DNA from 4 places in the Serratia sp. NPDC087055 genome. Region 1 is predicted to be linked to each of the others. Evidence: predicted binding sites of a transcription regulator. Region 1 holds the regulator's gene; each other region holds the start of a gene.
The links. The regulator PurR, encoded in region 1, represses purine synthesis genes. The targets are predictions, from matches to a motif close to CANGCAAACGTTTGCNTG.

Region 2: guaB (IMP dehydrogenase) is a predicted target of PurR. The motif match lies at 1,176-1,193, and genes of this name have one in related genera.
Region 3: ACI2J2_RS07320 (nucleoside-specific channel-forming protein Tsx) is a predicted target of PurR. The motif match lies at 948-965, and genes of this name have one in related genera.
Region 4: ACI2J2_RS09350 (amino acid aminotransferase) is a predicted target of PurR. The motif match lies at 963-980, and genes of this name have one in related genera.

The regions. Positions count from the first base shown of each region.
Region 1 is NZ_JBJDOG010000001.1:1,420,733-1,422,938, reverse strand. It holds gene punR (DNA-binding transcriptional activator PunR) at 1-384, shown strand, start outside; gene purR (HTH-type transcriptional repressor PurR) at 381-1,406, opposite strand; gene ACI2J2_RS06665 (YnhF family membrane protein) at 1,731-1,820, shown strand; gene sodB (superoxide dismutase [Fe]) at 1,874-2,206, opposite strand, start outside.
Region 2 is NZ_JBJDOG010000005.1:176,656-178,861, forward strand. It holds gene xseA (exodeoxyribonuclease VII large subunit) at 1-1,084, opposite strand, end outside; gene guaB (IMP dehydrogenase) at 1,255-2,206, shown strand, end outside.
Region 3 is NZ_JBJDOG010000001.1:1,556,694-1,558,899, reverse strand. It holds gene yddG (aromatic amino acid DMT transporter YddG) at 1-389, shown strand, start outside; gene ACI2J2_RS07325 (hypothetical protein) at 462-734, shown strand; gene ACI2J2_RS07320 (nucleoside-specific channel-forming protein Tsx) at 1,129-2,010, shown strand; gene ACI2J2_RS07315 (hypothetical protein) at 2,065-2,206, opposite strand, start outside.
Region 4 is NZ_JBJDOG010000001.1:1,949,773-1,951,978, reverse strand. It holds gene ACI2J2_RS09350 (amino acid aminotransferase) at 1-897, opposite strand, end outside; gene ompC (porin OmpC) at 1,145-2,206, opposite strand, start outside.

The DNA of each region.
Region 1 (2,206 bases):
GATCAGCTACGGCCTTTCCCATCGCTCTGCCTGGAGGATACCTCACGCAATCTCCCCAAGCGTGTCACCTGGACGTTGGATAACCAGCGGCGGTTGGTGGTGCCGGACTGGTCGTCGGCGGTGGATTGCCTGTGCGCCGGATTGTGTGTCGGGATGATGCCTGCGCATCAGGTCTTGCCGTTAGTACAACGTGGCGAGCTGGTGGCGTTACAGTTGCAGGAGCCGTTCCCAGCCAGCCCTTGTTGCCTGACGTGGCAGCAAAATACGCCTTCCCCGGCGATGGCCTGGCTGTTGGACTATTTAGGGGACAGTGAAACGTTGAATCAGGAATGGTTAAGCGAAGTGACGCCGGAAACCGCAGTGGCTTCCGGCGCGAATGACTAGCGGCGGTAATCGATGAACGGGCCGTCAGCAACCGAACGGCGCTCAACCAACTTGGGATGCACCTCAATCACCTGTGATTCTTCACGCTTGCTGATGATGCGATCCAACAACATGGTGAATGCCATCTCACCCAAACGCTCTTTGGGCTGATGAATAGTGGTCAGCGCCGGGGTGAAATAGCGCGCATTGCGCACGTTATCGTAGCCAATGACCGAGATGTCTTGAGGCACGCGTAGCCCAAGCTCATCGGCGGCGCAGATAGCCCCCATTGCCATGATATCGCCACCACAGAATACCGCTGTCGGACGCTGTTTCTGCGACAGTATCTGGTGCATGGCCTTGTAGCCGGATTCTGGCTCAAAGTCACCCTGGACGATCCACTCGTCGCGCACGTCGATATGGGCTTCCTCCATCGCTTTTAAGAAGCCCTGATGGCGCCCGCCCCCAGTGTTACGTGACAGTTGGCCGGGAATGGCGCCGATATCGCGGTGTCCGCGTTCGATCAGATAGCGCCCAGCCAGATAGCCACCTTCGAACGCGTTATCAATGATGGTATCAGTAAAATCACCGCGTGCGGCGCCCCAGTCCATGACAACCATTGGGATGTTGCGGTAATCTTCCAGCATCCCAAGCAATTGGTCCGGATATTCTGAACACATCACCAACAAGCCATCGACGCGCTTTTGCGCCAGCATTGCCAGATAGGCACGCTGTTTGTCCAAATTGTTGTGCGAGTTACACAGTATCAGCGTATAGCCTTTGCTGTAGCAGCTGTTTTCTACCGCTTCGATCACTTCAGCAAAGTAGGGCGCTTCACTGGAGGTTGCCAGCAGGCCAATCGATTTGGTGTGATTGACCTTCAGACTGCGCGCCACTGCGCTGGGTGAATAATGCAGCTCTTTAATTGCGGCACTCACGGCCGCTTTAGTCTCTTCGGCGACGAAACGAGTCTTATTGATGACGTGCGAAACGGTGGTGGTGGAAACGCCAGCGCGTTTGGCCACATCTTTAATCGTTGCCATGTAAAGAATGACTCCTGAACTCACATGTTGCAGTATGTAAGTGTGATGTTAATCGTTTGCCTGCGTAGATCCTTCTCCAAAGAAGCGAAAACTGAGTTTTTAGTGTGTTGAAGTCGTCAGCGCTTGGTCAGGAGGGGCATTTTTGCCGGTACACAGTTGTGAACTGCGAATTTTGTCCCATATTGAGCAAAAGGGGAAGAGGTAATCGGTATTATAAACCGGGAAATGATAACAAGATTTTATTGGCCAACTGTGTGAAAATGGTTTGACGCATTAATTGTGTGCCTTTTATCCTTGGGAAAACCAATCTGAAAAGGAGTTGTAATGGATACCGATCTGAAAATGTCACTGTTCACCACTGTCTGTGCGCTGGCCGTGATTATTGCTTTTAGCTTCACTGCAGCATTGAACTGATCCCCGAAGTAAAAACAGGCGCCGCTTCGTGCGCCTGTTTGCCTTATCCCACGCTATGCCAGATTTTTCTCCACAAATGCCCAGTTAACCAGCGCCCAGAAGTTCTCCAGGTAAGTCGGGCGGGCGTTGCGGTAATCGATGTAGTAGGCGTGCTCCCACACGTCGACGGTCAGCAAGGGTTTATCTTCGCCGGTCAGCGGCGTGCCCGCGTTCGACGTGCTGACAATGGCCAGCGAGCCGTCAGTCCTCTTCACCAGCCAGGTCCACCCGGCGCCAAAGTTTTTGATTGCGGCATCGCTGAATTGTTCTTTAAAGGCAGCGAAAGAACCAAACGCCTGATTGATAGCAGCAGCCAATGCGCCCTGAGGCTCACCGCCGCCCTGTGG
Region 2 (2,206 bases), on a different contig from region 1:
GCTGGTAGCGGTGAATGCGTGCCTGCGGTTGCATTTGCGCCAGGCGCTGTTGCGCGCGTTCGCTGCGGCGTGAGGACAGACGCAGTTGGTTCTGCATACCCTCTTCTAACCGGCGTTGCAGTTTGAACAACAACGTTTGCTGACGCGCCAGACGCAGGTGCGGATGCTGTTGCTGCAAACGGTGGTTGATGCGGGTGAACTGCTGCTGGCGCTGCGCCAGATAGTAATCCATCGCCATTTCCATACGCTGCTGCTGGGCCTGCAATTGGCGCAGCAGCTCCAACTGGTTGCGGCTGACCAGTTCGGCGGCGGCAGAAGGGGTTGGCGCACGCAGGTCAGCGACAAAATCGGCAATGGTGACGTCGGTTTCATGGCCGACGGCGCTGACGATCGGAATACGGCTGGCGAAAATCGCGCGTGCCACACGTTCGTCGTTGAAACTCCACAGATCTTCCAGCGAACCGCCACCACGGCCGACGATCAACACGTCACATTCGTCGCGGCGGTTGGCCGTTTCGATGGCGCGCACTATCTGCAAGGGCGCTTCTGCACCCTGCACTGACGTCGGGTAAATAACGATGGGCAGTGAAGGATCTCGACGTTGCAGTACCTGCAGCACATCGTGCAGCGCCGCACCGCTGGCGGAGGTGATCACCCCGACGCGTTTGGCCGGGCTGGGCAGAGGCTGTTTGAACTGCTGATCGAATAACCCTTCAGCGCTCAGGCGTGCTTTCAACTGTTCGAACTGTTGTTGCAGCAGGCCGTCGCCGGCGGGCTGCATGCTTTCGGCAATAAGCTGATAGTCGCCCCGCGGTTCATACAGCGTGATGCTGGCACGAACCAGAACCTGCTGGCCATTTTGCGGACGGAAAGTGGTGCGGCGGTTGCTGTTGCGGAACATGGCACAACGCACCTGCGCGCGGTCGTCTTTCAGCGTGAAATACCAGTGGCCAGAAGACGGCTGGGAGAAGTTGGAGATCTCGGCGGAGAGCCAAATCTGGCCCATTTCCATTTCCAGCAGCTGTCGAACCGTCTGATTTAGGCGGCTTACGGTAAAAATAGACGGCGAAACAGGTAGCGACATGTGACCCAGATCAAATTTCAAAACAAGCACTTAATTGGTCGATACTACATGGCTGAAAAAGGTAATCAAGAGTTTTTGTGAGAAAGTGCTGGAGGCAACCGATTACGCTCTGTATAATGCCGCGGCAATATTTTATCTTTTTCACAGCCCACTCTGGTGAGATATTGCCCATGCTACGTATCGCAAAAGAAGCACTAACGTTCGACGACGTTCTCCTGGTTCCAGCTCACTCTACGGTTCTGCCTAATACCGCTGAGCTCGGCACCCAATTGACCAAAACTATCCGCCTGAACATCCCTATGCTGTCCGCAGCCATGGATACCGTAACCGAGTCCGGTCTGGCCATTGCGCTGGCACAGGAAGGCGGTCTGGGCTTCATTCACAAGAACATGTCCATCGAGCGTCAGGCTGAAGAAGTCCGCCGCGTGAAAAAACATGAGAGCGGCGTGGTTACCGATCCACAGTCCGTAACGCCTGCCACCACCCTGAAAGAAGTGAAAGAGCTGACCGCGCGTAACGGCTTTGCCGGTTACCCGGTCGTGACCGAAGAAAACGAACTGGTTGGTATCATTACCGGCCGTGACGTTCGCTTCGTGACCGATCTGAACCAGCCTGTTACCGCCGTGATGACGCCAAAAGAGCGCTTGGTTACGGTGAAAGAAGGCGAAGCGCGTGAAGTTGTACTGCAGAAAATGCACGAAAAGCGCGTTGAGAAAGCGTTGGTCGTGGATGACCAGTTCCACCTGCTGGGCATGATCACCGTAAAAGACTTCCAAAAAGCAGAACGTAAGCCAAACGCCTGTAAAGACGAGCATGGCCGCCTGCGCGTAGGTGCCGCAGTTGGCGCCGGTGCCGGTAACGAAGAGCGTGTTGATGCGCTGGTTGCTGCCGGTGTTGACGTCCTGCTGATTGACTCCTCTCATGGCCATTCCGAAGGCGTATTGCAGCGCATTCGCGAAACCCGTGCAAAATACCCTGATCTGCAGATCGTTGGCGGTAACGTCGCGACCGCTTCCGGCGCTAAAGCGCTGGCGGATGCCGGTGTTAGCGCAGTTAAAGTGGGTATCGGCCCGGGCTCTATCTGTACCACCCGTATCGTAACCGGCGTAGGCGTTCCGCAGA
Region 3 (2,206 bases), 140 kb from region 1:
GCGCGGTGATTTGGGCACTGTATTGCAATCTGACCAAGAAAATTGCGCAGGGCCAAAACGGTGTCGTGCTGTTTATTACGCTGACCGCCGTGGCGTTATGGCTGAAGTACGCGTTTAGCGCCGAAAGCGGCATGCAATTTACCCTGCCCGTGACCTTGACGCTGCTATGTGCGGGTATCGCGATGGGGGCGGGCTACGCGGCGTGGAACGTCGGTATTCTGCATGGCAATATGACGTTATTGGCGACGGTGTCCTATTTTACGCCGGTGTTGTCAGCGGTATTTGCCGCCCTCGTGCTGGAGACTGCGCTGACGGCCAATTTTTGGCAGGGGGTGGTGATGGTCACGTTGGGCTCATTAGTGTGCTGGCGGGCAACCCGAGGAAATTAACGGAAATTATCAACCGATTGTCCGATGTTGGACTAGAATCTAACTAGCGATTCTGCATGAAGGAACATGAAAATGAGAGACGATATCCAATTCATTCAGCAGCCAGTTATTGATGATGAAAGCTATATGCGCGGTGATACCGTGCGACTGACCACGGCTAATTTGCGCCACGAATACCAACTGGATGTCAGTATTTTGCGTCGCGAAGGCAAGTTGATTGTGGGGTCGGTGATCGCTGCCGCACCCAAAGTGGATATTCCACCCAAAGAGTGGGAGATCGCACCTGGGCAGGAGGTGGTTTTCCGTCAGGAGAATATCGCGAAAGCTCTGCCCGCCGTTAACTGAAGTTTGACCAGCGGGGGAGGGTATTCCCCGTTTATCACCGTAGATTTCCCCAAAATGCCAGCGTTAAAAGCGCTGGCATTTTCATTTTGACGACAGACCTGGTTACGTTTTTGTGTTGAACATAATTGGCACAGAAACTGCTTAAAAATTTACCGGGCATGACAAAAATCACAGCGATCGTGAATTTTCATGAAACATAATTTGACAAATGTGAACGCAATCGATTACCTATTCGCAAAATGCATAACTGGATCACAGATTCTTACACCCAGTGATTTCTATAATGCGCGCGTCGCCCGAGAGTTTGTAAGCGGAGGCAACGCCAGGTGTCGTCAGACTCATTGTCATCTTTTCTAACGGGCAGGAAATGGCCCTTTAAGCATGTGGTAATAAAATGAAAAAAATAGCTCTCGCAGCAGGTGTACTGCTCGCAGCGTCTTACAGTGCATCTTCAATGGCTGATAGCAAAGACAGCCAATACGTTTCAGATTGGTGGCACCAGAGCGTTAACGTGGTAGGCAGCTACCATACCCGTTTCGGACCTCAGTTGAACAACGACGTCTACCTGGAGTATGAAGCCTTCGCTAAAAAAGATTGGTTCGACTTCTATGGCTACGTTGACGTACCTAAGTTCTTCGGCGTTGGTAACACGCCGGATCGTGGCATCTGGGACAAAGGTTCACCGATGTTTATGGAGATTGAACCGCGCTTCTCCATCGACAAACTGACCGGTACCGATCTGAGCTTCGGCCCGTTCAAAGAATGGTACTTTGCTAACAACTACATCTATGACCTGGGCCACAATGCCGATGGTCGCCAGAATACCTGGTACATGGGTCTGGGTACCGACATCGACACCGGTCTGCCGATGAGCCTGTCGATGAACATCTATGCAAAATACCAGTGGGAAAACTACCAGGCTGCCAACGAAAACAGCTGGGATGGTTACCGCTTCAAAGTGAAATACTTTGTGCCGTTGACCCAACTGTGGGGTGGCAATCTGAGCTACATCGGCTTTACCAACTTTGACTTTGGTTCCGATCTGGGCAAAGACAGCAATTGGACCGACGGTACCGGCAAGCAAGTGCGTACCAGTAACTCAATTGCTTCCAGCCATATCTTGGCGTTGAATTACGATCACTGGCACTACTCGTTTGTTGCCCGTTATTTCCATAACGGTGGCCAGTGGCAGGATGGGGCTGATATCGGCACTCCGCAGGGCCCAATTAAATCCACCGGTTGGGGTTACTACCTGGTAGCCGGTTATAACTTCTGATTTTCCGTGGTGTCAGAAACAGAAAACCCCGCTTTGGCGGGGTTTTTTTTGTCATCACTGCGCAGGTTCACCCGGCAAATGTCTTACCGGCATAAATAATCGTCCTTTGATTACATGGCATTCATTATTGATCCAGTTGATGATTTGTTCACGGCTCACGCCTTCAGATTGCGCGTAGCGGTGAAGATCGCCATTA
Region 4 (2,206 bases), 530 kb from region 1:
ACCCAAAATGGTCGCAACAATAGCAGCGCCGTGTGACGGTGGGTTGGAGTAGTTGGCGCGAATGGCGGCTTTCACCTGGCTGAAGGCACGATCGGCGGTATCCGTGTCAGCGGCAACGACGGTGCAAGCACCAACGCGTTCGTTGTAAAGGCCGAAATTCTTGGAATAAGAACTGGCGACGATCAGTTCCTGATGCTTGGCAGCAAAAATACGCAGGCCCTGGGCATCTTCTTCCAGACCTTTGGCAAAGCCCTGATAGGCGAAGTCGAACAGCGGCAGCCAGCCGTTAGCGGCGGACAGTTCTGCCAACTGGGACCACTGTTCTGGGGTTGGATCTATGCCGGTCGGGTTATGGCAGCAGCCATGGAACAGGACGACATCACCGGCCTGAGCCTGTTTCAGGCTATTGAGCAGGCCATCAAAGTCCAGCGCATGATTAGCGGCATCGTAGTAGGCGTATTCCAATACTTCCAGACCGACGGCACCAAACACGTTTTTATGGTTTGGCCAACTTGGGTTACTGATCCAGATACGCTTCGCGCTGGTTTGGTTGGCGATGAAGTCAGCTGCCACACGCAGGCCGCCGGTGCCACCTGGCGTTTGCGCAGTGCGTGCACGCTTGTCGGCAATGATTGGGCTTTGCTTGCCGAACAGCAGTTCTTGCGTGCAGTTGGCGAACGCAGGGATGCCTTCAATACCGAGATAGTTTTTGGTGGTTTCATTTTCCAGCAGATACTGCTCAGCTTTTTTAACGCTGGTCAGCACCGGGGTTTTACCGGTTTCATCTTTGTATACACCAATCCCCAGGTTGATTTTGTTAGGGCGGGCATCAGCGCGGAAAATGTCGGTCAGACCCAGGATAGGATCGGCAGGTGCAGCAGTGATTTTTTCAAACATGTCAGGTGCTTCCATGGCTCGGAGTTAAGCAGACAGAAGCATCAGGGTAACGCCAGTTATACGCTTTGCCAACCGTTTGCGAGAAAAACACCGCGATCTTGTGAAGGAGGCAAATTCGGCATAAAAAATGAGGGGGAAAGGGGCGTTGGCAGGATAAAAAATTAGCTGCGATACACAAAACAAAAACAGGGCCGAAGCCCTGTTTTTTTAACTTATTCGACGGTGAACCGCCGCTAAGTGAGACAACTTAGAACTGGTAAACCAGACCAACAGCTACGATATCGTCGGTAGCAGTGCCAGTGGCTTTAGTGAACTCGTTGTCGTCCAGCAGGTTGATTTTGTAATCAACGTAGGTGGACATGTTTTTGTTGAAGTAGTAAGTGGTACCAACAGAAACATATTTAACCAGATCTTGGTCAGTACCTGCGCCTGGGACGTTCAGGTTTTTACCTTTAGATTGCAGGTAAGAAACTTCTGGACGCAGACCGAAGTCGAACTGGTACTGTGCAGTCACTTCGAAGTTCTGAGTTTTGCTAGCGAAACCGCCACAGCTTTCAGAAGCAGCACAGGTTGTGCTGAAGCTGCTGCCACCGAACGGAGTCATGTTGCGGGTTTCGGAGTACATGGTTGCCAGGTAAACGTTGTTCGCGTCGTATTTAGCACCAACAGTCCATGCATCAGCCTTGTCGCCACGTTCGTTAGAACGCAGTTTCTGATCATCGGTACGGTTAGAAGAAGCATATGCAGCACCTACGCTGATGCCTTCGCCGATGTCATAAGTAGATGACAGGCCCCAACCGTCGCCGTTTTGTTTCTTAACGTCACGACCGTCGTTCTGGTTTTTACCTTGGTACTGAACAGCGAAGTTCAGGCCGTCAACCAGACCGAAGAAGTTGTTGTTACGGTAAGTAGCAACGCCGTTGGTACGGCCGGTCATGAAGTTGTCGGTAACGGTGTAAGTATCGCCACCGAACTCTGGCAGCATATCTGTCCAGCCTTCTACGTCGTACAGTACGCCGTAGTTACGGCCGTAGTCGAATGAACCGTAGTCAGCAAATTTCAGACCTGCGAAGCCCAGACGAGTCTTGGTGCCTTCGGTGCCTTGAGATTCAGAGTGGTTAGCTTGAACGTTGTATTCCCACTGGCCGTAACCGGTCAGTTGGTCAGTAATCTGGGTTTCACCTTTGAAGCCAAAACGAACATAGGTCTGATCGCCATCATTACCTTTGTCTTTGGAGAAGTAGTGCAGACCGTCAACTTTGCCGTACAGATCCAGCTTGTTGCCGTCTTTGTTGTAGATTTCCGCTGC